DNA from 2 places in the Mycobacterium sp. 050134 genome. Region 2 is predicted to be linked to the other one. Evidence: predicted binding sites of a transcription regulator. Region 2 holds the regulator's gene; the other holds the start of a gene.

Region 1 (5,922 bases), on a different contig from region 2:
CGCGCCGCCTCGGTGGCGCGGTCGTCGAAGTAGGGCCGCACCCAGGTCCACACGTCCTGCACCTCGCGCAGGAAGATGCCGGCGCCGGTGTCGCCGATGCCTTTGAACTGCTTGAGCATGCGTTTCGCCGCCGCGACGTCGTGCCCGCTGCGCTCGGCGAGGCCGCGCAGGTCGCCGGAGTAGTCGTCGCGGACCAGCGTGACCATGTCGGTGAGGCGGGTGGCCGAGCTCTCGTCGTAGCGCACGTAGTGGGCGCGCCCGAACGCGTCGATCAGGGTCGGGCGGGCGGCGCCCAGCAGCCGTTTCACCGTCTCGTCGCGCTTGCCCACACCGCACCGCTTACCCGGGCTCAGCCCGTGTGAACCCGCCCCACCCTCTTTCCGCGAGCTCTCTCCGCGAGCGTGCGTGTTTGCACGGCGACACGCCGCCGAACGTGTACATCTCCGCACGCTCGCGCCAACGGGCATCGCTTATTTCGGCGGCAGGCTGCGCGCATAGCCCACGCCGCGCGTCACCCAGCCCTGCAGCTGGCGCCGGGTCCGCAGCCCGCCGACCGAGACGCGTATCCACCCGCGGGTCTCCCGCCCGGCCATCACCATGGGGGCGACGTGGTCGCGCCGCAGCAGCGCCTCGGTATCCTCGGGCGGCACCCGCACCAGCAGGCCGCCCTGACCACTCACGGCGACGGACATGTGGCCGTCGATCAGGAAGGCCAAGCCGCCGAACATGCGCTTCTCCTCGACGCCGCGCTCGGCGCCGAGGAGTTCGCGGATCCCGTTGGCCAGGTCTTCGTCGTACGCCATGCCGAGTCAGCTCGACCGCGACAGGCAGGCCGGCACCATCGGGCGAATCGGATGCACCGCCCCATTCAACGCCAAGCCGGAAGCGCAGGACACCCGGCTGCCAGGCCCAACAGACGAAGACAGCCGCCCTCTGAGGGCGGCTGCTTCGTTGTGCCTGGTTAGGGGGTGTACACCACGAACTGACCATTGATGGTGGCGCCCCACTGGCCCACATCCGGGTTAAAGAAGATCGGGTATTCGCCGACGGGGTAGTTCGGCGGATTGACCCAGGTCGCCGGCAACCCGTAACCCTGCGGGTCGTTGTACTGTCCCGGCGGCGGGGTACCGTGCTGTCCGGGCGGCAGGGGCGTACCCGGTCGGGTGCAGTTGACCCCCGGCGCGCCAGGGTTACAAATCGGAACGTAACCCGGACCCGGCTGCTGCCCCGGCCCATTCGGTCCAGGCACGTTGGGTCCCGGCACGTTAGGGCCACCCGGGCCGGGGCCGTTCGGGTCGGCTTGTGCGATACCGGCACCGATGCCGAGTGCCGCGGACCCGAGGGCACCCGCCATCGCAGCGGTTGCCGCCATCTTGTTCAGCTTCATGCGAACTCCTTGTCGAGCGGTTTTGACTGCCACGCAGGCAGCGCAACAGCGTTGACGTCGTTGTTCAGTTGTCCTCAGCACCTTGGTTGGGCTGAGGGGATCGGCCCCCGACTCCTCGGCTACCCCGGCACCGAGAGCCGAAAACGCGATCGCACCGATCAATTGGCAGCGACGTCCCAGCCATTCGACAAGCTATTGCCAGCGAGCGTCAGGCGGCTACCGACGCAGCTTCGGTCACCGGTTGCAGCGCCTGCGCGACGATCTCGGCGACGTCGGTCATCGGCCGCACGTCCAGCGCCTGGAGCACCTCCGCGGGCACGTCGTCGAGGTCGGGCTCGTTGCGTGCCGGGATGAACACCGTCGACAATCCCGCACGCTGGGCGGCCAGCAGCTTCTGCTTGACGCCGCCGATCGGCAGCACCCGGCCGTTCAGCGTGACCTCGCCGGTCATGCCGACGTCCGAGCGGACCTGACGTCCGGTGGCCATCGACACCAGCGCGGTGACCATCGTGACGCCGGCCGACGGGCCGTCCTTGGGCACCGCGCCCGCCGGCACGTGCACGTGGATCCGCCGGTCCAGCGCCTTCGGGTCGACACCGAGCTCCGCGGCGTGCGAGCGCACGTACGACAGCGCGATCTGCGCCGACTCCTTCATGACGTCGCCCAGCTGACCGGTGAGCTGCAAGCCCGCCTCGCCGTCCGTCGCACCGGCCTCGATGTAGAGGACGTCGCCGCCCAGGCCGGTCACGGCCAGGCCGGTGGCCACGCCCGGCACCGCCGTGCGTTCGGCCGATTCGGGAGTGAACCGCGGCCGACCAAGGTATTCGACGAGGTCGGGCTCGTCGACCGTCATCGGTCCGGCATCGTCCGCCAGCTTGGTCGTCACCTTGCGCAGCGCCTTGGCCAGCAGCCGCTCGAACTGCCGTACCCCAGGCTCGCGGGTGTAGTCGGCGGCGATCTTGCGCAACGCGGCGTCGGTGACGACCACCTCGTTGTCGGTCAGCGCCGCCCGCTCCCGCTGCCGCGGCAGCAGGTAGTCACGGGCGATGGCGACCTTGTCGTCCTCGGTGTAGCCGTCGATCTGCACCAGCTCCATGCGGTCCAGCAGTGCCGACGGGATGTTCTCGATGACGTTCGCCGTCGCCAGGAACACGACGTCGGATAGGTCGAGGTCCAGATCCAGGTAGTGGTCGCGGAACGTGTGGTTCTGCGCCGGGTCCAGGACCTCGAGCAGGGCGGCCGACGGGTCGCCGCGGTAGTCCGAACCGACCTTGTCGATCTCGTCGAGCAGCACGACGGGGTTCATCGTCCCCGCCTCGCCGATCGCGCGCACGATCCGGCCCGGCAGCGCCCCCACATAGGTGCGCCGGTGGCCGCGGATCTCGGCCTCGTCGCGCACGCCGCCCAGGGCGACGCGGACGAACTTGCGGCCCAACGCCCGGGCCACGCTCTCACCCAGCGACGTTTTGCCGACCCCGGGGGGACCGGCCAGCACCATCACCGCGCCGGAGCCGCGGCCGCCCACGACCTGCAGCCCGCGCTGCGCGCGGCGGGTGCGCACGGCCAGGTATTCGACGATTCGCTCCTTGACGTCGTCCAGCCCGTGGTGGTCTGCGTCCAGGACCTCGCGCGCGGCCTTCAGGTCGGTCGAGTCCTCGGTCCGCACGTTCCACGGCAGGTCGAGCACGGTGTCCAGCCAGGTGCGGATCCAGCCGCTCTCGGGGCTCTGGTCGCTGGAGCGTTCCAACTTCCCGACCTCGCGCAGCGCGGCCTCGCGCACCTTCTCGGGCAGGTCGGCCGCCTCGACGCGCGCCCGGTAGTCCTCGGAACCGTCCGGTTCGCCCTCACCGAGCTCCTTGCGGATCGCGGCCAGCTGCTGGCGTAGCAGGAACTCCTTCTGCGTCTTCTCCATGCCCTCGCGGACGTCCTCGGCGATCTTGTCGTTGACCTCGACCTCGGCCAGGTGCGAGCTGGTCCAGTCGATCAACACCCGCAGCCGCTCGGCGACGTCGGTGGTTTCCAGCAGCTGCCGCTTCTGCGTGCTGCTCAGATAGGACGCGTAGCCGGAGGTGTCCGCCAGCGCCGACGGGTCGGTCAGGCCGTTGACATAGTCGACGATCTCCCACGCCTCGCGCCGCTGCAGCATGGCCAGCAGCAGCTTGCGGTACTCCGCCGCGAGGGCCTTCACCTCGTCGGTCGGCACGGAGTCGGCGACCTCGGTCACCTCGACCCACAGCGCCGCGCCGGGGCCGGACGCCCCGGCACCGATCTGCGCCCGCCGCTCGCCGCGCACGACGGCAGCGGTCCCGCCGCCGGCGATGCGCCCGACCTGCAAGATCTTGGCAATCACGCCGTGCGTGGGGTAGCGGTCGTCCAGTCGGGGCGCGATCAGCAGCTGCCCCGATTCGCTGGCCTTCGCGGCGTCGATCGCCGCCCGCGCGGCCTCAGAGCTCGAGTCGAGCGCGATCGGCACAACCATCCCGGGCAGCACGATGGTGTCGGTCACGAATAGCACCGGCACCGATTTGGCTTCAGCCATCAGTCCTCCAAAAGTTGAGTCTGATGCGCTTAACCCCTCGGTGCGCCGGTTTGTTCCCGGCCCGAGGACGGTCACCGCGGCTCGCCGAGATTGCCGCCATGGCCGTGCGAGCGGCCCTCACCGCAGCCCCGGCGGCAATCTCGGCGCCGCCGGGCCGAGGACGGCCCGTTAACCCGCCGGCGAAATGGGCCCCCATCGCCGCAGCTGCGTCACGTGCTTGGGCGTGAGCTCCTCGAGGCAGGTGACCCCGAGCAGCCGCATGGTCCGGATCACACCCTCCTCGAGGATCTGGATCGCGCGGGTCACCCCGGCTTCGCCGCCGGCCATCAACCCGTAGAGGTAGGCCCGCCCGACGAGCGTGAACCGCGCGCCCAGCGCGATCGCGGCCACGATGTCGGCGCCGGCCATGATGCCGGTGTCCAGCAGGATCTCGGTGTCCTTGCCGAGTTCACGAGCCACCGCCGGCAACAGGTGGAACGGCACTGGTGCCCGATCCAGCTGGCGACCGCCGTGGTTCGACAGCACGATGCCGTCGACGCCGCGCTCGACGACGGCGCGGGCATCCTCGAGCGTCTGAATTCCCTTGACGACAAGCTTGCCGGGCCAGTGCGACTTGATCCACTCGAGGTCGTCGAAGGTGACGCTCGGGTCGAACATCGTGCTCAGGTATTCGGCGACGGTGCCCGGCCAGCGATCCAGCGACGCGAACGACAGCGGTTCGGTGGTCAGCAGATCGAACCACCACTTGGGGTGCGGCACCGCGTCGAGCACGGTGCGCAGCGTCAGCGCGGGCGGGATCGTCATGCCGTTGCGGTTGTCGCGCAGCCGCGCGCCGCCGGACGGGACGTCGACCGTGACGAGCAGGGTGTCGAAGCCGGCGGCCGCCGCGCGCCGCACGAGCGCGATCGACCGGTCGCGGTCGCGCCACATGTACATCTGGAACCACTTCCTGCCCTGCGGTACAGCGCTCACCAGGTCTTCGATCGCGGTGGTGCCGAGGGTGGACAGCGAGAACGGGATCCCGGCCCGGGCCGCCGCGGCGGCGCCGGCGATCTCGCCCTCGGTCTGCATCAGCCGGGTGAATCCCGTGGGTGCGATGCCGAACGGCAGGACGACCGGTTGGCCCAGGACGTTGCGGCCGGCGGTCACGTTGGTGACGTCACGCAGGATCGTCGGGTGAAACTCGATGTCCAGGAACGCCTGTCGAGCGCGCGCGATGGACAGCTCCTCTTCGGCGGCACCGTCGGTGTAGTCGAAGGCCGCCCTGGGGGTGCGGCGCTTGGCGATGCGACGCAGGTCGTCGATCGTGTACGCGGCGTCGAGGCGGCGCTTGGTCGCGTCGAACTCCGGTCGCTTGAAGTGGATCAACGGCGCGAAGTCCCGCACCTTGGGCACTCTTCGGGTAACGGCCGTTCGTTGGGTAAAAGCCATATGAGATTTAGAAGTCATGTGTGCCACCGTAGTCACATGGAGATGGCGGACGATCCCTTCGATTTGCGGCGCTTCGCAGACGCGCAGGCCCCCGTCTACGACCGCGTCGTCGAAGAGTTGCGGGCCGGACGCAAACGCGGTCACTGGATGTGGTTCGTCTTCCCGCAGCTGCGCGGACTGGGCAGCAGCCCGACGGCCGAGCGCTATGGCATCTCCTCGTTGGACGAGGCCGGCGCCTACCTGCGGCACCCCGTCCTCGGGTCGCGTCTGCACGAGTGCGTCGGCCTGGTCAACGAGGTACAGGGCCGATCGGTCGGTCAGATCTTCGGCTCGCCGGACGACCTCAAGCTGTGCTCGTCGATGACGTTGTTCGCACGGGCCACCGCCGACAACGACGATTTCCTCGCCCTGCTCCACAAGTACTACGACGGCCGGCAGGATGCGCTGACGCTCAAACTCCTGGCCGACCGCTAGACCGGGCGCAGGATCCGCCAGCCGTGCGGCTCGACGTTCACCGTGTCGACGACCTGCGGCGGCGGGGCGGCCGACCCGGCGATCACCGCGG
Region 2 (5,922 bases):
TGGGGGCTGCGCGCTGCGCAAGAGGCCAGCGACCACGGTCAGGAATTCCGAGGCTTCGTTCCCCGCTTCGGCGCCGAACAATTCCTCGGCCTGGTCGATGGCCAGCACAATGGTGGGCGGTGGTGCCGGACCGTCGTCAAGGACCCGTTGGGTCGCGGCGTGTTGGGCCTCCAGCAGCCAGCTCCGCACTCGAGCCGGATCGGCGGCGCAGGCCTTCAGGTCGCCGAGGACCGGTTGGGTGAGGCGCAGCGCTGCGCGCAGGCTGTGCAGGGAGCGGGCCAGACCGTAGGGGCCGGTCAACGGGCGGCGCTCCGGCCGCACGATGTCCATCGGCAGGAAGTGGCGGTCATCGCGCCGCAGCCGCGGCAAGAGGCCGGCCCGCAGAAACGACGACTTCCCCACCCCCGACGGCCCGAGGATGACCAGCGCCCGGCTCTCGCCCGAGCTGCGGAGTTCGCGGATCGCGCTCAGCGCGCGGTTGATCTGCGCGTCGCGGCCGAAGTAGACCGCGGCGTCCACGGCTTGCAGCGGTTGCCATCCGCGGTAGGGCGCGCGATGCGGGTCGTCGGCCGGCGGCCACTCGAAGCCGTCCGGTGCGATGCCGGCGTCGCGCAACCCGTTACGCAGCCGGCGTAGCCCCGAAGTCAAGAAACGCACCGCCTCGGGGTGCCCGTCCACGCTGATCGACGTCATGGGCCCGTCGCCGAACAGGTCGCAGCGTTGCCACTCACTGGTGATGTCGGCTCCGGTCGAAGGGGCCAGGCACACGGGGAAGATCGGCTTGCCGCGATCCTCGGCGATGCGGTACTCCGTCTTGCATTCGTGCGAATCGTCCCAATGCTGCGACAGCACACAGATAACCGCCTCGCAACGCTCACTGGCTGCCCGCAGCGCGTCCTTCCAGCGACTGCCCGCCGGGGTGCCGGTGTCGGGGTCCAAATCGAGATAGATCTCGTTGGCGAGGCCGGGTTCTGTCTGCTCGAGCCAGGTCTTCAAAGCCACTGCCTGCGCGCTGTCCTGATGCGAGTGGCTGATGAACACCCGGGACATGGCTATATGCTCGCGCAAAACGCGCCAGGTGGGTACGTATTCGACGGCTTAGTTTGCGCTCGGCGCCGGCTTCCGAAACGGCCAGGCCGCTCGCCAACGATTGCCACCACCACCGGAAGTCATACGCACCGCAGAAGTGCGGGATGACGGACCACCAGGCGACATCTGGTGCGAACCCCCGCGCGGATGTAGCCTCGACCGGTGAAGCGGCCTTCGGCGCTATTGAAACGCCGCCGGCAGACGACCGACCCGCAGCTGCGCGCGGCGCAGGACGAAGCGGGGCCGGCACGGACGCGCCGCGACGGCGATCCAATTCAATGGACGGAAATTCAAGGCGCACTTGCTGTTTCGCTGACCGAGGCGGCGGGTGACCAGCAATTCGCGCCGCTGATCGCGATGCGCGACGGTCAGCCATCGCTTGAACTCGATCCGCATTGGCACGTGCCGGTCGAGCTTCAAGACCATGCGGGCAAACTGCAGGCAAAACTCCTCGAATTCGTCGTCAGCGGAAAGCTGCCGAAACGCAGTCGGAAACAACGTGCCAACCTCGAGCACGAGCGACACGCCGATGCCAGGAATATGGTTTCGCACCTGGAGGAACGCCGGGCCGCGCGCCTGCGCACCGAAGCGCTCTTCGCCGACGCCCAATCGGCGGGCCGGCCGTTCGTGTTGTTCCTGCGCGGTTACAACAACCGCATCATGGCCCGATACCCCGCCGGCGTCGTCATGTCGGGCACCCTGGCACTGGAGATGCCCGAGCTGGCCGACCTCGTTGATTCCATCGCCCCGATGCCAGTGGTGTGGATGGCCAATCCCATAGAGTCGTATGTCGTCGACATCACGATCGGCAAGCGCAAGGCCTACCAGGTGGGCTTTCGCGTGGAGTCCGACATCGATTGGCAGGAGGACGTCGCCGCGCTGATGTCGGCGGCCTCGTTCATCGTCGTCGACAACACCGCTTCCCTCGTGGACCCCTTCACCTTCGGCGAGGACCGGCGCCGCGTCATGTCTCCGGGTGTGGTGGCCGAAATCAAGCGGCTCGCCGACCTCGGCAGGCTGGGGGACGCGTTCTTCGAGGACGCCGAGGCGGCGAACCTGCTCACCGGTCGGTCCGACTGTCGGGCGCTCGACGCCAAGGCGCGGAACATGATGCGTGCCCACGACACACCCCGGGTGCCCTCCGAGCCGTTGCCACCCGCGATGTGTCCCTGGGTCGGCGGGTCACGGCGCGCGACGATGGAACGCGAACAGGTGGCCGTCGCCGAACTGCTCGAGCGGCTCGAGACCGCCCGGCGACCCGAGCTCACCGACGTCGTGCTCGACGTCATCTACTGGCTGCTCAGTTATGCGGTGCTGCTCGAACAACCCGAACAACTGTCGGCGCTGCTCGACCGTCTTCCGTCGGGTCGCAGGCGATTTCGAACTCGCTGACGCGCGGGCCGGTCGCCTAGCGGGCGCGGCGCGGCTGCCACACGACGAGCGCGGTGCTCTTGGGCACCACCGCGAGGTCGCGGCGCTGGCCGGCACGCACCTGCGCCAGCTCCTCGGTCAGCTCCTTGACCCGCGACTGCAGCGCCTCGACCTGATTGGTCAGCTCGATGATGCGCTTGATGCCGGCCAGGTTGACACCCTCGTCCTGCGACAGCCGCTGCACCTCCCGCAGCAGGTCGACGTCGTGCTCCGAATAGCGCCGTCCCCCACCGGAAGTCCGGCGCGGGCTGACCAGCCCGAGGCGGTCGTAGGTGCGCAGGGTCTGCGCGTGCATGCCCGCCAGTTCCGCCGCCACCGAAATCAGGAAGGTGCGCGACCCCTCTTCTCGCGAATTCCTTGCCATCAGCGATTACCCGCCCATCCCGCTCGCGGATCGAAACCACTGGCCCGCTCGGCGGCCGCGTAGGCCTCCAGGGCCTCCTGCGCGGCGCCCTCCACGTTGGGCGGCACCGCCACCTTCACGGTGACCAGCAGGTCCCCGCTACCACCGCTGCGCTTGGGCACGCCGCGTCCGCGCACCCGCAGGATCCGGCCGTCGGCGGTGCCCTTGGGCACCCGGACGCCGACCTTGCCGTCCAGCGTCGGAACCGAAAGCGTTGTGCCCAAGGCCAATTCGGTGAAGCTAACCGGAACTGTCACCGTCAGGTCGTCGCCCTCGCGGCCGAAGACCTTGTCCGGCCGCACGTGCACCGTCACGTACAGGTCACCGGACGGGGCGCCGCGCAGGCCAGCTTCCCCCTGACCGGGCAGCCGGATGCGCTGCCCGTCCTCGACGCCGGGCGGGATGCGCACGTTGATGGTGCGCGTGCGCGTGGTCACGCCGGTGCCCTTGCACTCGTCGCAGGGGTGCTCGATGATCGAGCCGCTGCCCCGGCAGTCGGTGCACGGCTCGGAAAAACCGAACGCACCCTGATTGCGGTTGATCACGCCGGAACCGTTGCAGCTCGGGCACACCTTCGGGCTGGTGCCCGGGCGCGCGCCACTGCCGTGACAGTTGGTGCACGGCGCCGGGCTGGTCAGCCGAAGCGGCATCGCCACGCCCTTGGCGGCCTCGACGAACTCCAGCTGCGTCTCGGTCTCCAGGTCGTTGCCGCGCCGCGGCCGGCTGGGACGGTTGCCGGCGCCCCGGCCGAACAGGCCGCCGAACAGGTCGCCGATGTTGGCCCCGCCGCTTCGCCCGGCGGCGTCGAACAGATCGTTCAGGTTGAACTCGGCACCGTCACCGCCGAACCCGCCGAAGCCGCCGCCGCCGTCGAACCGGCGGCCGCCACCGAAGCGGCCGCCGGCGAACAGCCGACGGGTTTCGTCGTACTCCTTGCGCTTGGCCGGGTCCGACAACACGTTGTGCGCCTCGGACACGGCCTTGAACCGTTCGCCCGCGGCGGGGTTGTCGGGGTTGGCGTCGGGATGCAGGTCGCGCGCCAGCTTGCGGTAGGCGCGCTTGATCTCCTCCGGGCTGGCGTCGGAGGAGACGCCCAGCTCCTTGTAGAAGTCCTTTTCGACCCATTCACGCTGGGCCATGTTGCGTCACCCCCTCTCACCTTTTGTTGTCTTGTTGTGCTGATTGTGTGGTCTAGTCACCCGGGCTGCCGGCTTTATCGTCCGATTCGCCCGGTTTCGTGTCGGCCGCCGGGGCCGCGCCGGCGTCGCCGACCGTGTCGACGACGGCGACCAGCGCGTGCCGTAGCACCTGCTCGCCGAGCTTGTAACCCTGCCGCATGACGGTGCCGATGACGGGCCGGGAGCCCTCGCCGCCGTCGCCCTCGTGCTGGACGGCCTCGTGCAGCACCGGGTCGAAGTCCTCGCCCTCGGCGCCGAACGACGTCAGGCCGAGTCCGCTGACGACGTTCATCAGCTTGTCCGCCACCGCCTTCAGCGGGCTCGAATCGAGGTCACCGTGCCGGCGCGCCCGCTCGAGGTCGTCGAGCACGCCCAGCAATTCGTTGACGACGCCCGCCTTGGCCCGGTCCGCCGCCGCCTGCTGGTCGCGCAGCGCCCGCTTGCGGTAGTTGGCGAAGTCAGCCTGGACCCGCTGCAGGTCGGCGGTCAGCTCGGCGACCTTCGTACCCGCTTCCGCGCCCGCCTCGCCGGGCTTGCCGGCCGGCGGGCTCCCTTCCGGCTCAGCGCCGGAAGGGGCCTGCCGAACCTCGCCCGTCTGGGGGTCGATGCGCCGCTTATCGGTGACAGTTACCTGTTCCTGATTCGCTTCGCTCACTTGGACTCCCGGTCATCGTCGACCACCTCCGCGTCGACGACGTCGTCGGCAGAGCTGGACGAACCGCCGTCGGCGCCGCCACCGGCCTGACCACCCTCGGCCTGAGTGGCCTCGTAGATCGCCTGGCCGAGCGCCTGGGACTCCTCGCCGAGCTTCTCCATTGCGGACTTGATCGCGGTGATGTCGGTGCCGGCCAGCGCCGACTTGGCCTCGCCGATCGCGGCGTCCACCTTGTTCAGCGTGTCCTCGGGGACCTTGGATGCGCCTTCGGCCCCGCGCTGTTCGGCGACGAACTTCTCCGTCTGGTAGACGAGCGTCTCGGCCTGGTTGCGGACGTCGGCCTCCTCGCGGCGCTGGCGGTCCTCATCGGCGTGCGCCTCGGCGTCCTTGATCATCCGGTCGATCTCCTCCTTGGACAGGCCGGAGCCCTCCTGGATCTTGATCGTGTTCTCCTTGCCGGTGCCCTTGTCCTTCGCGGTGACATGCACGATGCCGTTGGCGTCGATGTCGAAGGTGACCTCGATCTGCGGGACGCCGCGGGGCGCCGGCGGGATGCCGGTCAGCTCGAAGGACCCGAGAAGCTTGTTGTGCGAGGCGATTTCGCGCTCACCCTGATAGACCTGGATCTGTACCGACGGCTGGTTGTCGTCGGCGGTGGTGAAGGTCTCCGACCGCTTGGTCGGGATGGTGGTGTTGCGCTCGATCAGCTTGGTCATCACGCCGCCCTTGGTCTCGATACCGAGGCTCAGGGGCGTGACGTCAAGCAGCAGAACGTCTTTCACCTCACCCTTGAGGACACCGGCCTGCAGCGCGGCACCCACGGCCACGACCTCGTCCGGATTCACGCCCTTGTTGGGCTCCTTGCCTCCGGTGAGCTCCTTGACCAGGTCGGTCACCGCGGGCATGCGAGTGGAACCACCCACCAGCACCACGTGGTCGATGTCGGACACCGAGATGCCGGTGTCGGCGATCACCGACTGGAACGGCTTGCGGGTGCGGTCCAGCAGGTCCTGGGTGATGCGCTGGAACTCAGCTCGGGTCAGCTGCTCGTCGAGGAACAGCGGGTTCTTGTCCGCGTCGACGGTGATGTAGGGCAGGTTGATCGACGTGCTGCCCGACGAGGACAACTCGATCTTGGCCTTCTCGGCCGCTTCCCGAAGTCGCTG

The links. The regulator HspR, encoded in region 2, represses chaperone genes until heat shock. The targets are predictions, from matches to a motif close to ANNTGAGTNNNNNNNACTCANNT.
Region 1: the regulator HspR is predicted to act here: its motif matches at 3,939-3,961, upstream of lon (endopeptidase La).

The regions. Positions count from the first base shown of each region.
Region 1 is NZ_JAZGLV010000009.1:184,804-190,725, reverse strand. It holds partial or broken gene SKC42_RS13175 (endonuclease) at 1-311, opposite strand, end outside; gene SKC42_RS13170 (TfoX/Sxy family protein) at 471-803, opposite strand; gene SKC42_RS13165 (hypothetical protein) at 962-1,387, opposite strand; gene lon (endopeptidase La) at 1,596-3,926, opposite strand; gene SKC42_RS13155 (alpha-hydroxy acid oxidase) at 4,095-5,357, opposite strand; gene SKC42_RS13150 (DUF1810 domain-containing protein) at 5,394-5,831, shown strand; gene SKC42_RS13145 (alpha-amylase family protein) at 5,828-5,922, opposite strand, start outside.
Region 2 is NZ_JAZGLV010000017.1:87,132-93,053, forward strand. It holds gene SKC42_RS20135 (nSTAND1 domain-containing NTPase) at 1-1,050, opposite strand, end outside; gene SKC42_RS20140 (hypothetical protein) at 1,270-1,614, opposite strand; gene SKC42_RS20145 (hypothetical protein) at 1,630-2,481, shown strand; gene SKC42_RS20150 (heat shock protein transcriptional repressor HspR) at 2,498-2,884, opposite strand; gene dnaJ (molecular chaperone DnaJ) at 2,884-4,062, opposite strand; gene grpE (nucleotide exchange factor GrpE) at 4,115-4,756, opposite strand; gene dnaK (molecular chaperone DnaK) at 4,753-5,922, opposite strand, start outside.